DNA from 3 places in the Bacillus sp. SRL543 genome. Region 2 is predicted to be linked to each of the others. Evidence: riboswitches for the same ligand, from Rfam matches in the RefSeq annotation. Region 2 holds a riboswitch; each other region holds the start of a gene.

Region 1 (7,593 bases), 260 kb from region 2:
TTTTTCGAAACGCCTTTCTTCTCATATAACAACATAAGTTTTTCTTATAGTTAATTATAATATTCTGGTCATTTCTAGCTTCCTGTTTAAAAGCTAAAATAGAAACTAGCAGATACATACATAAGGAGGCTTATCATGAAGGCGATACATGTTACGGAGTATGGCGGTTCTGAAAATATGATTCTGGCTGAATCTGAAAGGCCGGTGCCTGCTGCGGGGGAAGTTCTGATTAAAGTGAAGGCGGCCAGTGTGAATTTTGCCGATATTAAGGCGAGATACGGCAAAAAAGGAGGCGGTTCCCTCCCTTATATCCCTGGTATAGACTGTACCGGCACGATAGAAGCTTTAGGGGACGGTGTGGAGGGTCTTATTCCAGGGCAGCGGGTAATTGCGTTTCCTTCTAAAGGATCATATGCCGAATATGCTGTCGCCCCGGCTATGCTGACATTCTCCATCCCGGAAAGCATCTCAGATATACAGGCTGCAGCATTTCCGGTTGCCGGTATAACATCGCTCAAGCTGCTTGAAGAAGTCGCTAGAATTAAGAAAGGAGAAACCGTACTAATACATGCCGGCGCAGGCGGGGTCGGAACTACAGCCATTCAGATTGCCAGAATACTTGGCGCTGGAAAAGTAATCACTACGGCTGGTTCTCCTGAAAAAACAGCATATGCATTGGAAGCAGGCGCCGACTACGGAGTGTGTTATACAGAGGAGGATTTCTCGGAAAAAGTAATGGAATGGACAGAAGGAAAAGGAGCTGATGTTATCCTTGATTCTGTTGCCGGTGCAGTGACGGAAAAAAGTCTGGATTGCCTTGCACCTTTTGGAAGGCTCGTCAATTTCGGCAATGCTTCCGGAAAAGCTGGCACTGTAAAGACAAGTGATCTCCACAGCAGCTGCCGCTCCCTTCTTGGCTTCAGCTTTGGCACGGTGCGCAAGAACAGGCCGCATCTTGTAAGAGCTTCAGCCGAAAAAATCATGTGTTTGCTGGAAACCGGCCGGCTGAGCATGAAAATCGGAAAAACTTTCAGCTTGGCAGAGGCAGCCGAGGCCCATACCTGGATAGAGAGCAGACAGGGAATGGGGAAAACTGTCCTGATCATAGACTAAATAAAAGAGCCTGCACTGTATGCAGGCTCTGAATCTTCTATATCATTACACTTCTTCTAAGATTTGCAGCAGCATCCTTTATATCTGCTGCCTGGCTGATGCTTGTTATCACAGACACGCCGTCTGCCCCGGCCTGAATCACAGCACGTGCATTGAGGGGGGTGATTCCGCCTATGCCGACAACTGGAACCAGGATGGCTTCTTCCCTCAATTCCTGGATAAGCGCCATTCCCCGGACAGCCTTGGCATCTGGTTTAGTGGAAGTCGGGTAGATGGGGCCAAGTCCGAGATAATCGGCGCCTGCCTTGACAGCAGACTTCGCTTCCTCAATAGTATGGGAGGATACCCCTAATATTTTATCGCCGATTTTTTCCCGCACGGCTTCGGCCGGCTCGTCCTCCTGCCCGATATGGACGCCGTCTGCGCCGATTTCACATGCCAGTTGTATATCATCATTTACAATGAACGGAATACCGCTGGCCCGGCATAACTGCTGAAGCTGCTCTGCAAGCACATACTTTTCCTTTCTGTTCAGGCATCCTGCCCCTTTTTCCCTGAACTGAAACAGGGAGATTCCGCCTTGAATCGCCTCTTTCATTACCATCTCCGGATTTTTCAGGCAGTTCGTACTCCCCATGATAAAATAAACCTTTAAAAGCTCTTTCATTCTTTGACTGTCAATTCGCGCCATATGCCAAGCCCTCTGCTTTCTGTCTATTGTTATAAGCCCAGTGGTTTGTCGGGCCATGGCCGCTTCCGATCAGAAGATCATCTTCAATGGCTGCCTGGATGAAGTCTTTTCCAAGCCGGACGCTGTCCTTTACAGCAAGCCCCTTCGCCAGCCCCGCCGTGATGGCTGCTGAAAAGGTGCAGCCGGTCCCATGGGTATTGACTGTATCAACCCTCCTGCCTTCAAACACATCAAAGCTGCTCCCATCAAAAAGCAAATCAGCAGCAGCTTCTGGATTTACTGTATCATGCCCCCCTTTAATGACTACATGGTCAGCGCCAAGCGCACACAATCTCCTGGCCGCTTCTTTCCGGTCGGCTAAAGAAGAGATTTTTATGCCGGTTATTGCTTCTGCTTCAGGAATATTGGGAGTGATGATATGGGCCAGCGGCAGCAAATAATCCTTCAAGGCAGCCATGGCGCTTTCCTGGAGGAGGCTTGCCCCTCCCTTGGCAATCATCACAGGGTCGACAACCAGCTTCGTCCATTTATAATGGCTGATTACGGCAGAAACAGCTTTAATAATGTCTGCATCAAAAAGCATGCCCGTTTTTAAGGCATCCGTCCCCATGTCGCTTCCAATGCTCTCAATCTGTTTACTGACAGCTGCTGCCGTCATTGGGAAGACCCCCTGCACGCCAGTAGTATTCTGAGCGGTGATCGCTGTCAGTGCTGACATGCAATAGACACCAAGTTCCTGGAAGGTCTTAAGATCAGCCTGGATTCCGGCTCCGCCTCCACTGTCCGAACCTGCTATCGTCAATGCTTTCTTAATTGTCATTCTGTATATCCCCTTTCAGGACAGTAATCCCCGTCCTTTTCTCAAGATCCTCCGCCTTAATTAGGGCAAGGGTGTTAAGCAGCTCAATTTGAAATGTTCCAGGCCCCTTGCTTCCCGCTGCTTCTGCTGCCATTTCTGCCGCTGCAGAATATACAGCCAGCGCAGCCGCCGCGGCTTTCAGTGGATCTGATTCGATTGCATGGAAAGCGCCTATAACTGACGACAGCAGACAGCCGGTTCCTGTAACTTTCGTGAGGAGGCTGCTTCCGCCTGTAATACGGACAATAGTTCTTCCATCAGATACGATGTCCTCCCTCCCTGTAATAACAGTTATGGTGTTGAACCGTTTTGCAGCAAACTGGGCTACCTCTTCCGGGTTGCCGGCTTCCCCCCCGTCAACACCTTTGATTTCTCCTCCTTTTCCGGCAAGATGGGAGATTTCCGCCGCATTGCCGCGCAAAATGGAAATCGGCAGCTCTTCAAGAAGGCTTCTGCCTGTTTCGGTCCTGTATGCTGTTACACCTGCCCCAACCGGATCGAGGATGATCGGTACAGAGTTTCTGCCAGCTGATTTTCCCGCAAGTTTCATAGCTTCCACTACAGGGGAAGTGAGAGTGCCGATGTTCAGGACCAGCGCCCCTGCAATGCCGGCCATATCGGCAGCTTCTTCTGCAGCATGCGCCATTACAGGCGAGGCCCCCAGTGCCAGCAGGCCGTTAGCGGTAAAATTGGTGACAACCATATTGGTGATATTATGTACAAGCGGCTTTTCAGCCCTCAGCTTTTCAAGCATATCTGCGATTTCTCTATTGTTCATTCCACTTTCTCCTTTCAATAAAAAAAGCCAGGCCCCTGAGAGGACCTGGCAAGTGTGCATAAAAACTTAGCAAATAGTTTCATTTCGCTACTTTCCTACGCTGGCATCATCCAGATCAGGTCCAAAGGGTTAAAAAACGGGCCAGTTTTTCTCTCAGCCTGCTTACCGCAGGCACCCCCAGTAGTTGCTTATTAGATTATCAGTTATATAGTATCTTTTTTTCTCCCCCGCGTAAAGCGATTATCTTTTTTCTAAACCACCTCTGCGGAAAAGCGGAAGACAGGAAGTTCAATGAAAATGGATGTTCCTTCTCCTTCATTGCTCTCTGCCCAGATTTTCCCGTTGTGCTGTGCAATGATTTCCCTTGTGATTGATAAGCCGAGGCCATTCCCGGCCGTCATGCTGCTTCTGCTTGTTTTCGTATAGTTTTTGTCAAATATGAAAGGAAGCCTGGCAGCAGGTACCCCGCTGCCGGTATCTGAGAGGCAGATCCTGACCAGGTCGCCCTGGCCGGCCAGCCTGGCGCTCAGCGTCATACCGCCGGATTCCGTATGCCTGATGCTGTTTGAGATCAGATTGGAGAAGGCCTGAAGCAGCCGGCCGGGATCTGCTTCCACCATAGCCATATCTGCCTCATCTGTTTCCTTCAGGTCCAGGGTGAATAAAAGCCCCTTGCTTTCCGCTTCGAATTCGAATTGCTTCCATATGTGGACAAGCAGCTGGCCAAACGGCAGATAGTCCATCTCAAACCTGATCTGGCCAGCTTCCATACGGGATAAATCAAACAAATCGCGGATTAAAGCATTCAGTTCATCCAGGCGGCTGATGCTTCGCTGCAGAAATTCCCCTTTTTGCTCATCTGATTCGGCAGTCCCCTCCTGCACTGCTTCTATGTAGCCCCTGACCGCGGCTAGTGGGGATCTCAAATCATGCGAGATGTCCGATATTATGCTGTTCTTTTCCTGCCTCGCGAAGTCGAGTTCCTTATTGGCTTTTTCAAGTCTGATATTTGCTTCATGCAGCTCTTCTGTCCGCCGGGCAACCCTTGCTTCCATCCTTTCATACAGATCGGCATTTTCCAAGGATATGGCTGCCTGAGATGCAATCAATTCAAGAACCCGGAGATTATCTTTTGAAAATGCATGCGAAATCTGATTGTTTTCCAGGTACATCATACCCTTTACTTCACCCTTATTCAGGATTGGCAGACAAATGAGCGACTTCAGCAGCATCCTTTTGACATAAGGGTCCCCTGAGATCAGACTGTTTTCGTGAGCATGATCCAGAATGACTCCTTCCCTGCTCAGCTCTGCAAGTTCTACTGCCTGTTCGGACAGCATTTCTCTTCCGAGGACCTGCTCGAAGCGTTCTGGCCGATTACCGTCACCTGCATATTCACCGATGGTCCAAATTCCATCCCGCTTAAAGAGGAGGATCCCCCTGTCTGCCCCGCTGTAATGCATGGTAACCTCCAAAAGCCGGGCCAGCAGATTTTCAAGTACTACTTCCCTGGATATGTTCTGGGCGGCGGAAACAAGGGCGTACTCATCAAACTGAATGGAATGCCTGTTTTCCGGCTCCTTCAGCAAGGAAATTTTAGTCTCTTTCCGCAGAATATCAGCCTTGGCTCCTGCACCCCAAAGACAATATCCTTTAAACGCTTCTGAGAAAAAGGAGCTTGCCATCCTGCTGTATCCCTGTGCAGAAAAATAACGGCCTGCACATTCATTTGCAATTGCAGCATCCTGCAGGAAGCCGTTCTTTTCCGCCTCCTGGATGCTTTCATCATAAACGTTGAAAAGATTGGGATCTCTCTTGGCAATCCTTCGGTATTCGGCTTTCAGAAGCAAGTATTTATGCCGGAAATTTGAAGGGGAAAGAGCTGCCCAGCGTTTCATTTTTGATAAAGAGTCCTTCAATTTAGCCAAATGGGAAGCTTTGTTTTTTTTCAGCTTTTCCTGTTCATAAAAACGGACAAGCCATAAACCGTGATAAAAATGGTATTCAGGGATGATGACAAGTGTCAGCCTTTTGCTGACAAGCCGTGCCAGTTTCTGAATAAGCTCCCCGGCATACTCATTTTTCTGGAAAAGATAGCTCATCTGAAGCCGGATCGTGTAATGGATGATTTTTGCAGAGTCATCATCAAGCACAGGAGTAAAGGTCCAATCATGACTCTCTTTTTCCTTCATCAAATAGAGGACCCATTCTTCCATCTCCGTCAAAAAACCGATTGAAATAGGATATTGAATTCTATTGACGAACCTGATCTGACTCCGGATTCCATCCAGCGCCTCTTCAAGCGGCGATCCTTTCATAAGCAATGTGATAACTATGAATGAGCTATTAGCACCGGCAAGATGGATATTTCCTGCATCAAGGCAGTATCTCTGTGAATCTGTGAGGTGGTTCAGATTGTCTGAAATCGGGTTTCTCCAGTGACTGACAAAACTTCCGAAGACAAACTGCACCCGGCCTTTAATGCCTGTGACACCAAAATGATGAGACAGTTTGATTGCCAGCCTGCCGTAGTCGTAGCTGCCCTTGAAATCGCTGAAACCTGCGCTTAATATCAGGCTGTAATTATTGAATACCAGAGCGCTTAAATCGGTCAATCCATTGTCGAGGGTGAAGTTCAGCGCCTTCAGCATCAGCATGGAGGCAAGATTCTGGTCTGCATGGTAGGATGGAGCGTTCAGGTTGATGAGCGTCTGCAGAATTTGCCTTTTGTCCCGGTCCGTCATTTCAGGAAGGGACATGATATCTTCTTCGGATTTGCCGCGCAAAGCAAATTTTGCACGGAGAAACTCCAGCATAATGGCATGTTTGCCGATGCTTGGTGCAAAAGTGATCCCGTAGAGCTTGAGGCCTTTTATTCCTGAGCTGACCGCCTCTTTCACCCTGTGCATATGGGTGAATAATGTGATCTGCAGGTTATAGATGGATAATTTCTCATAATCAGTTTCCGCATTTTCAAGCACTATAGCGAAGGTTTTTTCAGCTTCACCCAATTTTCCTGTCAAATAAAAGCATTCACCGAGACCTTTAAATATGCGGAAAGTCAGTTCATATTTCCCGTCCCAGTCTTCCCCGGCGAGCTCAAGTGCAGCCTGAAAATAAGAGAGTGCTTCCCGAAAGGCAGCAGCATCCTTGGCCAATTGCCCGGCAGCGGCATTCCATTCCGCAAGCGGTTGCCTTTCCTTCGCTTCAAGCTGTTCACTGCAGAAATTCAAATGGTGGACAATCTGGAAAATGCGGGACGGTGAATTATCCTTCATGCTGACAAGCAGCCTGCCGATCCTTAAATGGGAGGCCTTCTGTTCTTCCAGGTTCATAGACTGATAGACTGCCTGCTGGACGGTATCGTGAAGGAAGCTGTACTCTGTTGGCATAGCATCCACATAGCCGCTGGAATGAATATATTTATATAAAGGATCTTTAGGGAGAATAAAGCCTGATTCAAGAGCCAGCCAAAGAGATTCAGCGAGCCGGCCCGGCCTGTCTTCGAACAGGAGGGAAAGAGTTTTGAATTCAAATCTGTTTCCAAAGCAGGAGGCAGCCTTTAAAACCTCTTTTGCTTTTTCAGGCAGCTTCTGAAAACGCTCTAACATAAAACCGGATATTCCGTCATTTACTGGCCTGTTCATTATTTTCCAGATATCAGCTTTCCATTTTCTTTCTTCTGGATCGCTGGTGATGAAGCCATCCTCAAAATAGGAAAGAAGGAGCTGGCTGATGAACAGCGGGTTACCCCCGGTAATCCTGTGTAAAAGCCCTCCCAGTTCCAGAACCGTTTCCCCATCATCTCTCAGGGCATTTCCTGCCCATTCATAAATCTCCCCTTGGCTGAGAGTGCGGACCGGGATGTGATGAATGGGAGTTTCTCCTTCACCCAGCTTGGCAAGTGTCCTTCTTACTGGATGGCTTGGCCCTGTTTCGTTGTCCCTGTATGCACAGATAAGCATAAAATGGGGTATCATGCCCTTCAGCAGGAGATATTCGATCAGCTCCAGCGAAGCAATATCCGCCCACTGAAGATCATCAAGAAATAGGACAAGCGGATGCTGTTCATCTGCAAACAGGCATACAAACTGATGGATATGAAACAAAAATTGCTGATGTGCGTCAGCCTCATTTGGCTCTTCTTCTTCC
Region 2 (7,593 bases):
ACTGAGGAAATCGCCCATGTCGAAATGCTGTCAACCATGATCGCTCAGCTGCTCGATAAAGCCCCTGTCAGAGAACAGGAAGAAGCAGCACAGGATCCAATCATCAGGGCTGCAATGGGCGGAATGAATGTGCAGCATGCGATTGTTTCTGGACTTGGTGCGAAGCCGGACGACAGCATGGGATATCCGTGGACAGCCCGCTATACAGTGGCGAGCGGGAACCTGCTGGCTGACTTCCGTGCAAATCTCAATGCTGAATCACAAGGGCGCCTTCAGGCAGTCAGACTTTATGAAATAACAGAGGACCGCGGCGTAAGGGACATGTTATCCTTCCTGATTGCCCGTGACACTATGCACCAGAATCAATGGCTCGCAGCAATCTCTGAGCTTGAAGCGCGGGATGGCAAGGTAGTGCCTGGCACATTCAACCGCCAGCAGGAGAAGCAGGAAGTATCTTATTCATTCCTTAACTGCTCCAAGGGGACAGACAGTGCAGAAGGCCGCTGGGCAAAGGGGCCGAGCATGGATGGACAAGGGCAGTTTGAATACATTGAAAACCCCGAGCCGATGGGGCAGATTCCAGTGCTTGCTCCAGGTCCGATTTACATTCATGGAACTATGCCTGCGGGACAGACACCGCCTCCTTCCCAATTTTAATGCTGCTAAGAAAAATCCGCCTTCAGATGAGGGCGGATTTTTGCTGATTGCAGAATATTTCAGGGTGATTGTTTGAGATACAGGTGAATTCAATTAAAAATGTGCTTTAGCTTCCGGTCCATGACCGCGTAAAAATAAGCAGCAGGATTTCTTGCCGGTTCACCTGATTTCATTTTCCTCATCAAAACACGCAGTGATTCCACGGCAGCAGGCACTATGATGCTCGGATCATTTCCAATTCCGTTCCTTTTGGCAGCGAGAAGGACTTTTTTCCATAATTCTGCAGCGGCTGCCTCATCCTCCAGAAGATACCGTGCCATACAGGCAAATGGAGCAGGGGTCGCTTCCATGCGCATCCTCCTCTAAAAGAATTTACATACATTATATGTTGAAAAGGAACAAATGTTCCTGTTTTTTGGCTGTGGCATGTTATTTGTTTAATTTTTAACAAGGATAAGCTATTCTAATTTCATCTGTATTTGCATGAAACTATCAAAAATCTACTTTGCCCTCAGAAGGGTAAGCATTAAAATTTATCGTTAATTATCTGTAAGGCTTTTTGCATCTTGGGAGGTATTATGGAGAACTGGATAAAAGAGATTATTGAACAATTTGGCTATACAGGAATTTTTCTGCTGATTGCGCTTGAGAACATATTTCCCCCGATACCGTCTGAAGTCATTTTGACTTTTGGCGGCTTTATGACCGCTCAAACAAATATTACTGTTTTCGGGACGATTGCAGCGGCAACCCTCGGTTCGACGGCAGGAGCGGCTTTGCTTTACTGGGCGGGCCTTTCCCTGACCAGAGACAGGCTTGAGAGAATCATAGAAAGATGGGGAGGCATCCTCCGCCTGAAAAAAGCAGATATTGATAAAGCCTTTGGATGGTTTGACCAATATGGCTATTGGACAATCCTGATCTGCAGGATGGTGCCGCTGATAAGAAGCCTTATTTCCATTCCTGCCGGGATGGCGAAAATGAATTTCCCGCTGTATCTGCTATTTACGGTCATCGGCACACTCACCTGGAACACCATCCTCGTCAATATAGGAGCTGCCTTCGGAGATTCCTGGGAGACGGCTGTCAAGTATTTTGATATATACTCAAATATGGTGTATATGCTGATTGCCTTAGCCATTATAGGTGCAGCTGTCTTTTGGTTCAGGCGAAGGAAGAAGTAAATATTGTCTTTACATTTGTCAGGAACAAAGCTATGATGATTCTTAATTGGATATAGTGTGACTGCTAGGGGTGTCCGCACAGGCGGGCTGAGAGAAAAACCGTTGTTTTTTAACCCTTTGGACCTGAACTGGATCATGCCAGCGTAGGAAAGTAGATTGAGCAACATTACTTTTTTATGTATGTAAAAGCCTGGTCCTGTCATATGGGGTCAGGCTTTTTTGTTAACAAAGCTGGATGGGATTTTTAAAACTATCAGGAGAAACTGTTTTTTGCTGATAAAATACGAAGTTTGCCTGGTATACAAATGTATAGCTGCTTTAGCGGCAATAATTTTAGACCTTCCGGCTGATGCCTTTAAAAGGCCCGAACAGCGGCATATCCAAGTCAACTTAATACATAAAGCACTGGGGGAGCCGGAGGAGTCCGGCTGAGATTGGGCCTGTTACGGCCCTAACCCTTATACCTGATCCGGGTCATGCCGGCGGAGGGAAGTGCGGGATCTATGCCGGCTGCAAAAAACCGGCCTGTGCTTCCTGAACCTTCCATTCCCTCAGTGCAAATTAGCATGGAGGGATTTTTTTATGGGGAAAACACGGAAATTAACAATGGCAGCGATGATGGCTGCAGTGGGGACGCTGTCAAGCAGCATGCTGTATATTCCGCTTGGCTTTACAAAATTATTCCCGGTCCAGCATCTGCTGAATGTGCTGTCAGCGGTATTACTTGGACCCTATTACGCAGTGGCGCAGGCATTATGCATTTCGCTCCTCAGGAATCTGATGGGAACCGGCTCGGTTTTTGCTTTTCCCGGCAGTATGGCCGGAGCCCTGCTTGCAGCACTTTTGTACAGCAGGACAAGAAAGCTGTCAATGGCCTTCACCGGGGAAGTGATCGGCACCGGCATAATCGGGGCGCTGCTGTCATATCCAATCGCCACATTGATATTGGGGCAGAAAGCCACACTGTTCGGCTTTATCCCGCTCTTTATCTTCAGTTCGATGGCCGGAGCTCTTCTCGGGATCATCATTTTGGCCATACTTGCAAAAAAGCGGACGCCAATTTTTGAATTCTATCAATATAAGAGATGAGGGAAATAGAAGATGGACGAAATAAAAACAGAAACCGGCCAAAATGAGATATTGATAGGGCTGGAAGAAAAGCTGCCGCCGGGAAAGACCGTTTTATACGGCCTTCAGCATGTATTTGTGTCGAATGTCTGGCTTGATCCGATCTTTGTGGCAGCTATGATCGGCCTGCCGTTTGCATTGTCAGCCAATATGGTGAACAGCATTTTTATTGCCGCCGGGATTATCACCTTCATACAGGCGACAAAGCTTGTCCGCCTCCCGATCATCCAGGGGCCGTCAGCTGCATTTGATGCAATCATGATCTCTGCAGGAAAAGCTAACGGGCTGGCTGCAGCAACTGGCGGAATCTTAGTCAGTGCAGCGATTGTATTCCTTTTGTCGATAACCGGGGTAATTGGCCGATTGAAGGCTTTATTTACGCCAGTCATATCGGGGACCGTCATTTTCTTGGTCGGGATTTCTCTCGCTGGATTTACTTTGCATGAATTTCTTGGAGGCTCGCCGGGTGATGAGGGCTTTGCCAGTCCATCCACTCTATTATTATCGGTCACGACGGCTGTGATTGTCCTTGGCCTGTCATTGTTCGGAAAGGGCATCTGGAAGTCTTTTTCATTTTTGATTGCTCTGATTGCAGGTGATATTCTCGCTTTTTCACTTGGAAAAACAGACTTTTCCATGATATCGGAAAGTGCCTGGTTCGGGCTTCCGCATTTGCTGCCGTATGGGCTTACCTTTGAATGGGGAGCATTCCTGACCTTTTTCATCGCTTATCTTGTGGCCGTTATTGAAGCAATGGGTGTGTATCAGGCTTCTTCTGCCATGCTGAAGACCGAGCTGACGGCCAAAAGAATCCGCGGCGGATTTGCCGGAGAATCGGCAGGGTCCTTTGTGTCTGCCTTAATCGGAGGATTTCCGACGACCGCATATGCGCAGAATGTCGGCCTGCTGCGCTTAACCGGTGTCGGTTCAAGATACCCGGTCATGGCTGCTGCTGTTATCTTTCTTGTGCTTGGCCTGGTGCCGAAAGCGGGAGCGCTGCTGGCTTTGACGCCTGCCCCGGTTGTCGGGGGAATCTTCCTGCCGGCTGCCGCCACACTTGTATTTACTGGCATTTCAATCCTTGCAAGGGCAGAAGGCACGCAAGTCAACTTTATGATTGTCGGGCTTTCCATGCTGCTGGCCATTTCTCTGCCGGCTTATGCTGTGAACGCAACAGGGATAGCGGGAACATTCCTGACTAACAGCATCTTGATTGGAGCATTTACAAGCATCTTTCTGCAGCTGATTCTAGTCAATATCCCTAATTGGTTTATGAAAGGAGCGGTAAATCATGAAAGAAGAATCGATCCTATTGACAGCGGAAATTAAAGATTTTATCGAAGCTGGAAAAAATTCTGATGAGGCTTTTGGCCGGCTGGCGCTTAAGCTGTTCCGCCACCAGTTTGAAAATAACATTTTCTATAAAAAGTTTTGCCAGGCACAGAGAAAGACTCCTGCAACAGTGCAAACATGGGAAGAAATTCCGCCGATGCCGGTGCAGGGCTTCAAAGAACTGACATTAACCTGCGAACCCGCTGAAAAAGCGGAAGCTGTTTTTATGACCAGCGGAACGACCGATCCTGATGCAAAGGGAAAGAACATTCATCCTGATTTGTCTGTATGGGACCTGTCAATGAAAGTCCCTTTCAAAAGCTTCGTATTGCCGGACCGGGAAAAGATAGCCATTTTAGTGCTGTCTCCATCAGACGATTATAACAAAAATTCTTCTCTTTCCCGCTACCTTACGAATGCTGTCTTTTATTATGGCAATGAGTACAGCCGCTTCTTCCACAATGGAGAGTCCCTTGATTTTCAAGGAGCAGCAGAGTCGCTGGGACGGTTGGCAGAAAGGGGAGAGCCTGTCCTGATCATGGGGGCAGCCTTTGCTTTCGTCCATCTTTTGGATTTTATGAAAGAAAGGAATTTGTCGTTCAATCTGCCTGATGACAGCAGAATCTTTGATACAGGAGGGTTCAAAGGCCAAGTGCGGGAAATCAGTGCCGAAGAATTGGCGGATTTGTATAAACAGTTTTTTGGCATAGGAAGGGACATGCATATAAATATGTACGGCATGACGGAGCTCAGCTCGCAAATCTATGATCGGACAATCCTCTCCAGCTATACAGGAACACAGATGATAACCGATAAAGCCGGTCCAGCCTGGCTGAAGACGAGGGTGCTCCACCCCGGCACTTTGGAGCCGGTTAAGGAAGGGGAAGCTGGTGTTCTTGCCCATTATGACCTGGCTAACTGGAACTCCTGCCTGGCTGTCCTGACAGAGGATCTTGGATTGAAAACCGGGCATGGCTTCAAACTTCTCGGCAGAGTGAAGGGCTCTGAGGCAAGAGGCTGTTCCATAGCAGCTGACCAGCTGCTCTCAGGCGGTGGCCGCTAAGGTGGTGGAATTCTTCGACATCTATCATTTACCGGCAGCAATCAAGCCAACTGTTGTAAAAGAAAAGATATATAGCGTGGAGGGAAATACATTTACCCTGAAATATCCGGACCTTAGCAGCGGGGAAGTGAAAAAAACAATTGATGCTGTCCTTGAAAACCGCAGGAAATATCTTAAGGATATGCCGGTTTCAACTATCATCGGCAAAATTGATGCAGCAGTCCAGCTTTGGCTGAATCCGGATTATCATTTAAGAAAGATTGCAGAAAGAGTTCTCCCAATAGTTACTGGCTATGACAGTGAAATGGTCCGGCTGGAGCTGAAAAGGTATATGCGGACCTTCCGGAAAAAAGAGCTTTTGCGCTTCCTGGAAGAAGAATTTGATTCCCCTGCGATGCTGGACGAATTCAGGCCAAGAAAGTCGGGAGGGTTGAGCAGGGCTTACGGCCCAGACCTGATTTTTCATGTTTTTTCCGGCAATGTCCCGGGAGTCCAGCTATGGAGCCTGATCATGGGTTTCCTCATGAAATCCGGCAATCTGGGGAAGACTTCTTTTTCAGAGCCTGTCATGCCTGTTTTGTTTATGAAATCGCTGTGTGAGATAGACAAAAGCCTTGCAGATGCTGCCGCGGTAATTCCATGGCGGGGAGGAAATGCCGAACTGGAAGAGCCGGCTTTAGAAGCAGCTGAAGCTGTTGTAATATATGGATCAGACAGGACGGTCAATAGCATCAGAACAAGGCTTCCAGAGGGAAAGCTCCTTCTTGCCTATGGGCACAAAATCAGCATCAGTATGATTGGAAAAGAAGCATTGACTCCTGACCTTTATGCGAGGACAGCACGCAAACTTGCCGAGGATATCTGTATTTATGACCAGCAGGGGTGCCTTTCTCCGCAATCCGTTTACATAGAAGAAGGAGGCTCGGCTGAGCCCAGGCGTTTCGCCCAGCTGCTCGGCGCAGAGCTTGCCAGGTACGAAAAAAAACGGCCCCGGTCGGCTCTGTCAGAAGAAGAGCACCTGTCCATCCAAAGAACAAGGGGGAAATATGACCTGGAAAAGCTGAAAGGCGGCAGCACGGCTGTTTTTAAAAGCGGCATAAAAACTGACTGGACTGTAATTTTCCATGAAGGAAGCGGTTTTCAGGCGTCCACTTTGAACAGATTCGTCCATATCTTCTCTGTTTCAAATTTGGAGAGGTGCATTGCTGAATTAACTCCGTACAAAAGATTGATGCAGTCATGCGGGCTGGCGGTACTGCCTGAAAGACTATTGGATATAAGCGCGATGCTCGGTGAGGCCGGAATCAGCAGGATCTGCCCGGTCGGTGAGATGAACAGAGCAAAGCCGGGCTGGCATCATGACGGCAGCTTCAACTTGCTGTCGCTTGCAAGATTTATAGATATTGAAAGAGCTGCAGAGCAAGAAATGGAACGTTATGACCCGGATGTTGAATAGAAGAAAGGTGAAATCATGCTTATAAAAAATAAAGTGGTCCTGATTACCGGTGCGAGCAGGGGAATTGGTGCAGCAATTGCCAGGAAAATGGGTTCAGAGGGCGCTTCAGTCATCATTAATTATCTTTCCAGTAAAAAGGCAGCAGAGGCACTCGCAGACGAGATCAGGGAGTCAGGCGGCCAGGCGGCGGCAATGCAGGCAGATGTGACAGAAGAACAGCAGGTCAATCGGATGATGGAAGATATCATCATGAATTTTGGCGGCATTGATGTGGTCATCAATAATGCGCTAAGCCACTATTCTTTTGATCCAAAGAAGAGGAAGACGGCCTGGGAGCTTGATTGGGAGGATTATAATCGGCAGTGGGAAGGCAGTGTCCGCGGCGCTTTCAATGTGTGCAGGGCAGTCATTCCGTTCATGAAGGATGAGATGAGTGGAAGTATCATTAATATTGTGAGCAACCTGGTGAGTTTTCCTGTGGTGCCCTATCATGATTATACAACGGCCAAGTCCGGTCTGCTCGGGTTTTCCAGGAATCTCGCGAAGGAGCTTGGCTGTTTTGGAATTACAGTTAATGCAGTAGCCCCTGGGCTGACCTATCCGACCGATTCGAGCGCCGGGACAAAGGAGGATGTAAGGAACAGCATCATTGAACTCACTCCAATGCAGCGCCTCGCAGCCCCGGAGGATATTGCAAATGCTGTCCTGTATTTCGCATCCCCGCTCTCAAGCTTTGTGACAGGACAGTGCCTGTATGTCGATGGCGGCCTGGT
Region 3 (7,593 bases), 1.5 Mb from region 2:
AACTATGACCAAGGAGGCTGCGGATATGGCATTAGAATGCAAAACAGAAACTGTGAAGGTATCCATCAAAAACAGGGTGGCAGTTGTGGAAATGAACAGGCCTGAATCCCTGAATGCGCTGGATGAAGAAATGATTAAAGGACTGGCTGCGAACCTGAAGCAGATCAGTAATGACGAAAACGTCGATATCGTCGTGCTTAAAGGAAGCGGCAGAGCCTTTTCCTCAGGAGGCGATATTAAAACGATGCTTTCGTCCACAAATGAAAGCGATTTCTACACAGTTATGGACTGCATCAGCGATCTTGTCATTACACTCTATACCATGCCAAAGCTTACAATCAGCTTTGTGACTGGCGCAGCTGCCGGACTTGGCTTCAGCCTGGCACTGGCTACAGACTATATACTGGCCGACAAATCAAGCAAGCTGGCGATGAATTTTATCGGCATCGGGCTGATCCCTGACGGAGGTTCGCATTTCTTCCTTGAGCGCAAGCTTGGAGAAGACAGAGCAAAGCACCTTATCTGGGAAGGAAAAGCAATGCCGGCCGAAGAAGCATTTAAGCAGGGACTCGTCCATGAAATAGCTGATGGCAATATGGAAGACGCCCTTAACGACAAAATTGAAAATTGGCTTTCTAAGCCCGTTTCTGCCATGATCAAGACCAAAAAGATCCTTGCGGAAAAAAATCGCCCCGACCTCCTGAAAATGCTTGAACTTGAAAAGCATGGTCAATATAAAATGCGCAGCACAGAAGATCATCAGGAAGGCATTAAAGCTTTCATTGAGAAAAGGAAGCCGGTGTTTAAAGGAAAATAAGCCATAGTCCGATCGCGGGCTTATAATCTCAATTCAATTAACCCTGAAAAAAGAGCCGGACGAAAGGATATGCTCCTTTCGTCCGGCTCTTTTTGGTTTTGGAATTACAGTAGGGCATGGCTTTGCAGCCAGCGTTTGTTAATCTGAGCAAGCGCCTTCCGCTTCCTGATCAGTCCAGCTCCAGGCGCTAGCCCTGACAAGCGCCTTCCGCTTCCTATGCAGTCCAGCTCCGGCGGCTAGAGCCTCGAGTCATAAGCCAATCAGGCCAGAAAGTTTAAGAACAACCTTCCGTCCTGCTTGTCTTATGCTGGGCCCGCAGGACGCGGGTCATGCAGGCGTTGCCACAGGACGTGGCGCTTTTAGCCTGCGTTCCTAAATCTGAGCAAGCCGCCTCCGCTTCCTAGTCAGTCCAGCTCCAGGCGCTAGCACTTCGAGTCATAAGCCACTCCAGAATTAAAGGCAAAGAACGCCTTTTATTCTGGAGCGTCTTATGCTTGTCAGGGCTGAGCAAGCGCCTTCCGCTTCCTATGCATGAAATATAATTAGTTTACCTAGCGGGGAGGTGCAGCGGTGGGTTTTGTCGCTTAGTCCTTTTTCGCTGAGGAGGTTTCCGCCGATTTCTTTTGCTTCGTCGTCGCTGCCGGCCTGGAAGCTTTCATCGAGGATTTTTTCCCCGTCGTTCTCGAATGCTGTGAGTTTATAGGTTTTCATATGCTCTTCTCCTTTTATGAAAAATTCTGATAGTTACTATTATTCTTGCATAATTTCTGTTTTTCTGCAAAGAGATTTTTTCCTGTATATTGAACCTTTTTGGTGGTTGAATCGTATAAGATGTAGAGAAGGAGGAGTTACGATGGTACTCGAGCTTGAACATGTGACAAAAAGATTTGGAAAGTTCACTGCGGTGGATGATCTTTCCCTGACCATCCCGGAAAAGGAAATGTTCGGATTTCTGGGGGCGAATGGGGCGGGCAAGACCACGACGTTCCGGATGGTGCTTGGCCTTCTGGAGCCGACAAACGGGCGCATTTCCTGGGACGGGGACAAAATCGACTATTCAACAAGCCCGATCATTGGCTATCTGCCTGAGGAGCGCGGCCTGTATCCGAAGCTGAAGGTTAAGGACCAGGTAGTATACCTGGCAAGGCTGAGAGGGATGAAGAAGGCTGACATTCTGAGGGAGCTGGACTATTGGCTCAACCGATTTAAAGTGCCGGAATATGCAAACAAGAAAGTGGAGGAACTGTCCAAGGGAAATCAGCAGAAGATCCAGTTTATTGCCAGCGTTATACATAAACCAAAGCTGCTGATCCTTGACGAGCCTTTCAGCGGGCTGGATCCCGTGAACGTCGAGCTTCTGAAAAGCGCTGTGCTCGAGCTGAAGGAGAAAGGCACGACCATTGTGTTTTCCAGCCACCGGATGGAGCATGTGGAGGAAATGTGCGAGCATTTATGCATCATGCACAAGGGACGCCCTGTTGTCCATGGAGCCCTTAAGGAGATAAAAAGGGCGTTCGGGCGGAAAAATCTTGTGATCCATGCTGATTTCAAGCTGGATTTCTTAAGTGGATTCCCCGGTGTGGAAAAGGTGAAGCATACAGCGGAAGGGGTCCATCTGCAGATTGAAGGGGAAGAAGCTGCAGAGGCAATTTTGAAAGAAATTGCCGGCAAAGGATTTGTCAGGAAATTTGTTCTCGAGGAGCCTTCGCTGAACGATATTTTCATTGAAAAGGTGGGTGCTTCTTATGAATAATTTCTGGATTATCCTGTTCCACACCTATTGGAGCAAACTGAAGACGAAATCATTCATTATTACAACGATTGTCACTCTGCTGCTGATCATTGGCCTGACGAATATGCAGCAGATCATTGAAAAGTTCAATGGTGATGGAGATGATGTTAAGGTAGCTGTAATCGATGAAACAGGAAATCTGCTGGTTCCTCTTCAGCAGCAGCTTGATACAGCGGGAAGCAGTTTGAAGCTTGAAGAGTTCAGCGGTTCGGCAGAAGATGGCGAAGCAAAGGTTAAGGATGGCGATTATGCCGGACTGCTTACTCTTTCAGCTAATTCCGAAGAACTTCCTGCAGCTGAATACAAATCCCTCAGCCTCGCAGATACATCAGTATCAGGAGAATTGGAGGGAGCGCTTCAGCAGGTGAAGACAGGAATCGCGGCTTCGAAAATCAATCTGTCAGAGGCAGAGCTTGCCAGCCTCTATGAGCCTGTCAAGTTCCAGAGAGATGCGCTTGAAGAGAATGCCAAAACAGAAGAAGAGCTGACACAGGCAAGAGGCCTTGTGTATGTGCTGCTGTTCATCATTTATTTTGCCGTCATTATGTATTCAAGCATGATTGCAATGGAGGTAGCTACGGAAAAATCTTCGCGTGTTATGGAGATTTTGATTTCAAGCGTCTCTCCGATCAAGCAGATGTTTGCAAAGATTCTAGGGATTGCCTTGCTTAGCCTGACGCAGCTGTCGGTTTTGCTGGCAGTAGGCTACTTTTTTGTAAAGCGGAATCTGGAGTCGATGCAGGGAGGCTTCTTCGAATTCTTCGGATTCGGTGATATCCCGGCGGCCACCATCATTTATGCTGTTGTGTTTTTTATCCTCGGATATCTTCTATATGCAACACTTGCAGCCTTCCTTGGCTCGCTTGTCAGCAGGATCGAGGATGTACAGCAGATGATCATGCCGATGACCATGCTCGTTGTAGCAGGCTTCATGATTGCGATCATCGGGCTGTCACAGCCGGAAAAAGCATTCGTGACCATCAGTTCCTATATCCCGTTTTTTACTCCGATGCTGATGTTCATGCGGGTAGGCATGCTGACCCTGCCGGTCTGGGAGCCGATAGCCGGAATCGCTATCCTTGCCGTCTCCATCCTGCTGCTCTCAATATTTGGAGCAAGGGTATACAAGGGCGGAGTGCTTATGTATGGAAAATCCAATTCCTTCAAGGATATTAAAAAAGCTTTGCAGCTGTCTAAGAATAAATAAGAAACAACGGAGTCGGTCTTTCAAACCCGAAAAGCTTTTGGAGTTTGTCTGGCAGTATTGTTTTTGAAACCTTTGGAACAGCAACACTAAGTATTTAAGCCTGTTGATTGGAGTGCAGGGCACGCAGACTCCTGCGGGAAATAGCGGCAAGGCTGAGACCCCGCAACGCGCAGCGTGAGGAGGCTCAGCGTCGCCCCGCGGAAAGCGAAGTGCCTGGAACGCAAATCAACAGCCCCTTTTATAGGCAGATAGAAAAGACTGCAGACAAACTCGAATTATATCGGGTTCGTCTGCAGTTTTTTTATCCAAACAAAGAGACAATCCCCTGATACGCAAAATAGATTCCAAAGAGAATAAGCGACAGTCCTGAAAGCATGCTAATGATGATGATCGCTTTTGAGGTCAGGAACCGCCTGAAGCCGCTTGTCAGGCCCGCCACAAAAATATCCCAAAGGGCGAGTCCGATAAAAATCATGCAGCTGTAAACGAGAAGCTGGCCTGTCCCAAAGGAAGAGGCTGTTTTGGCCAGGACCGATCCGTAAATCCCCAGCCAAAACAAAATCGACAGCGGGCTTGAAACCGACATGATGAATCCGGTGAAAAAGCATTTGAGCAGCGATTCTTTGCTCCGTATGTAAGTGACAGATATTTTATTGGCATTCATCATGCCTTCGATTCCGGAATAAAGAAGAATAAAACCGCCGAACAGCCACAGGAAGGTTTGAATCATAGGGGAGTCAAGGAATTGCACGAGTCCGAGATAGACGATCAGCATATAAACCCCGTCAGCGATCATCGATCCCGCGCCTACAATCCATGCGTGCCAAAATCCGTTTTTCAGCCCCTTTTCCAGCCTGACAGCATTGACAGGGCCGATCGGCGCCGCCAGTGAAAGTCCTAAAACGATATAGCTGATATATATTCCAATGCTCAATGATATCACTCGCCTATTCAAGGATTAGCCCGGAAGGACTTGTACAATTTTATGCAGCAAACACAGAGGGTAGGACGCAAATCTTAAAATCTCCAGCTTTGTGTTTTTGGAATAATATGAAAATAGTCTGTTTTCTTCCTTGATGGCATATGGTATAGTAGCTTATGAAAATAGCATATTTTGGCACTGGGGGTGCCGGTAGAGGCCGGCTGAGAGTAAGACCCGTTCTAGTCTTTGACCCTTTTAAACCTGATCTGGTTCGTACCAGCGGAGGGAAGTGTAGATGGCTTTTATTTGTCATACATACGCGGATTCCTTTTGCAGGAGTCCGCTTTTTAGCTTCTGCAGCAAGAAAGATGCGGCAGCTGTATGCCATTTTTTGGCCTGGCATGCCCCCGGTGCAATATGCAAGGGGGTTTTTTGCTGTGAAAAAATAAACGCATGAAAAAATGGTGTGCAGTTAACTTGATGTTTTCATTTTGGAAAAATGCAAGAAAGTTTTCTATTACATTTTATTCACTGCTGGGGGAGCTTTATAGGCTGAGAAAGGAATATCCTAAACCCTTGGAACCTGATCTGATTAATGTCAGCGTAGGGAAGCAGCCGGTATGGCCTGCTTCCTCCGTAAAAAACTGCCTTAGGCAAAAAGTTGGAGGAGGAAGAAGTATGAAAAATTTATATGAAATGAATAGACTGTTTTTTTCAGGAAGCCGGAAAGTATATGTAAAAGGCATCAGGGACGATATAAAGGTCCCGGTCAGGGAAATAATCCAGGAAAGCACGAGGACTGCTATCGGAACAGAGGACAACCCGCCTGTTTGTGTATATGACACGAGCGGCCCTTATTCTGATCCTGATTTTGAGATTGATATAACGAAAGGTTTGCCCCGGATAAGGGAAGGCTGGATTGAGGAGCGGAAGGATGCGGAAGCTTATCAAGGCAGAGTACAGAAGCCGGAGGATAACGGGCTTCAGGCTGGGTCTACAGTTTCTTTGGCAGATATTTTTCCAAATAAAGCATCCTTGCCGCTCAAGGCAAAAGAAGGCCGGAATGTGACTCAGCTGCATTATGCCCGGAAAGGTGTCATTACACCTGAAATGGAGTTCATCGCCATCAGGGAAAATCTGGATCCGGAATTCGTCAGGAGCGAGGTGGCAAGCGGAAGGGCGATTATTCCTGCCAATATCAATCACCCGGAAGCTGAACCGATGATCATCGGACGCCATTTTCATGTGAAGGTCAACGCGAATATCGGCAATTCGGCTGTTTCTTCCTCCATCGCGGAAGAAGTGGAGAAAATGACCTGGGCAGTGCACTGGGGGGCAGATACAATTATGGATCTTTCCACCGGAAGGAACATCCATGAAACCCGTGAATGGGTCATCCGCAATTCTCCAGTTCCTGTCGGGACTGTACCGATTTATCAGGCACTTGAAAAAGTGAAGGGGATTGCCGGGGATCTGACCTGGGACATATACAGAGATACCTTGATAGAGCAGGCTGAACAGGGAGTGGATTATTTTACAATCCATGCGGGGGTGCTGCTCCGCTATATTCAGCTGACTGCCGAAAGGACGACAGGTATTGTATCCAGGGGAGGGTCGATCATGGCCCAATGGTGCCTTCAGCATCATAAAGAGAATTTCCTGTATACACATTTTGAGGAAATTTGTGAAATTTTAAAAGCTTACGATATTTCCATTTCTCTCGGAGATGGGCTGCGTCCAGGTTCTATAGCAGATGCGAATGATGAGGCTCAATTTGCGGAGCTTGAAACGCTCGGAGAGCTAACGGAAATAGCCTGGAAGCATGATGTCCAGGTAATGATTGAGGGGCCGGGGCATGTTCCGATGCATAAGATCAAAGAAAATGTAGATAAGCAGATGGAAATTTGCAAGGAGGCGCCATTTTATACGCTTGGACCACTCACGACAGATATTGCCCCGGGATATGATCATATTACATCTGCAATAGGAGCAGCGATGATCGGATGGTTTGGCACTAGCATGCTTTGTTATGTTACGCCGAAGGAGCATCTTGGACTTCCGGATAAAAATGATGTCCGGGAAGGGGTCATAGCTTATAAAATTGCAGCTCATGCCGCAGATCTTGCCAAAGGCCATCCTGGTGCCCAGGTTCGGGACAATGCATTGTCAAAGGCCAGGTTCGATTTCAGGTGGAACGACCAGTTCAATTTATCCCTGGATCCTGAGCGGGCGCGGGCATACCATGATGAAACCCTGCCGGCTGAGGGGGCAAAAACCGCCCATTTCTGTTCTATGTGCGGCCCTAAATTTTGTTCTATGCGCATTTCCCAGGATATCCGCCAGATGGCCAAAGATCAGGGGAAAACTGTTTCAGAGGCGATTGAGGATGCAATGAAGCAAAAAGCCGGGGAGTTTGCCAGCCGTGGCTCATCCATCTATTGAACATAGAAGAAATACTGTAGTTTGGAAATTGGAAGAGCAGATCCTCTACATGCAGCAAAAGATCCGGGGGCTGGAAAAGCAAATTTCGGAGATACAGAGAAGCTGCTCCCATATCTATTATGAGGCAGATGGATACAGGACCTGCACAAAATGCCTGAAAAGCGAATCGGTCCACTATTAATAAGACAAAGGCTTGCCAGGATATTCCGGCAAGCCTTTAACTATTCGCGGGACTGATTTGCCATCTGCCTTTTTATGCTGCCGTAAGTAGACAAATAAACGATGCCGATGCTCCATGCAGCAGCGGCCATGAACTTCCAGTTGCCTGTCAGAACTGAAATGATGATGAACAATAGAAACAGGGCAGCAGAAATATACTTGAGTCTATTAAGGGCCAATTCAGGATTTTTATA

The links. Region 2 has a riboswitch for thiamine pyrophosphate ahead of thiW (energy coupling factor transporter S component ThiW). Riboswitches for the same ligand answer to the same signal wherever they lie in the genome.
Region 1: it holds a riboswitch for thiamine pyrophosphate, as region 2 does, so the genes downstream of both, thiM (hydroxyethylthiazole kinase) here and thiW (energy coupling factor transporter S component ThiW) in region 2, are expected to answer to the same signal.
Region 3: it holds a riboswitch for thiamine pyrophosphate, as region 2 does, so the genes downstream of both, thiC (phosphomethylpyrimidine synthase ThiC) here and thiW (energy coupling factor transporter S component ThiW) in region 2, are expected to answer to the same signal.

The regions. Positions count from the first base shown of each region.
Region 1 covers NZ_OZ481794.1:2,540,572-2,548,164, forward strand. The annotation lists gene AC4E8B_RS12810 (quinone oxidoreductase family protein) at 136-1,113, shown strand; gene thiE (thiamine phosphate synthase) at 1,151-1,804, opposite strand; gene thiD (bifunctional hydroxymethylpyrimidine kinase/phosphomethylpyrimidine kinase) at 1,791-2,624, opposite strand; gene thiM (hydroxyethylthiazole kinase) at 2,614-3,441, opposite strand; TPP riboswitch at 3,517-3,630, opposite strand; gene AC4E8B_RS12830 (AAA family ATPase) at 3,693-7,593, opposite strand, start outside.
Region 2 covers NZ_OZ481794.1:2,805,222-2,812,814, reverse strand. The annotation lists gene AC4E8B_RS14370 (manganese catalase) at 1-657, shown strand, start outside; gene AC4E8B_RS14365 (hypothetical protein) at 747-1,007, opposite strand; gene AC4E8B_RS14360 (DedA family protein) at 1,236-1,841, shown strand; TPP riboswitch at 1,898-2,008, shown strand; TPP riboswitch at 2,239-2,349, shown strand; gene thiW (energy coupling factor transporter S component ThiW) at 2,424-2,930, shown strand; gene AC4E8B_RS14350 (uracil-xanthine permease family protein) at 2,943-4,298, shown strand; gene AC4E8B_RS14345 (LuxE/PaaK family acyltransferase) at 4,261-5,364, shown strand; gene AC4E8B_RS14340 (acyl-CoA reductase) at 5,354-6,820, shown strand; gene AC4E8B_RS14335 (3-oxoacyl-ACP reductase) at 6,836-7,593, shown strand, end outside.
Region 3 covers NZ_OZ481794.1:1,348,240-1,355,832, forward strand. The annotation lists gene AC4E8B_RS06940 (enoyl-CoA hydratase) at 26-817, shown strand; gene AC4E8B_RS06945 (YhzD family protein) at 1,343-1,528, opposite strand; gene AC4E8B_RS06950 (ABC transporter ATP-binding protein) at 1,671-2,570, shown strand; gene AC4E8B_RS06955 (ABC transporter permease) at 2,563-3,816, shown strand; gene AC4E8B_RS06960 (LysE family transporter) at 4,118-4,750, opposite strand; TPP riboswitch at 4,929-5,043, shown strand; TPP riboswitch at 5,265-5,365, shown strand; gene thiC (phosphomethylpyrimidine synthase ThiC) at 5,417-7,180, shown strand; gene AC4E8B_RS06970 (hypothetical protein) at 7,402-7,593, opposite strand, start outside.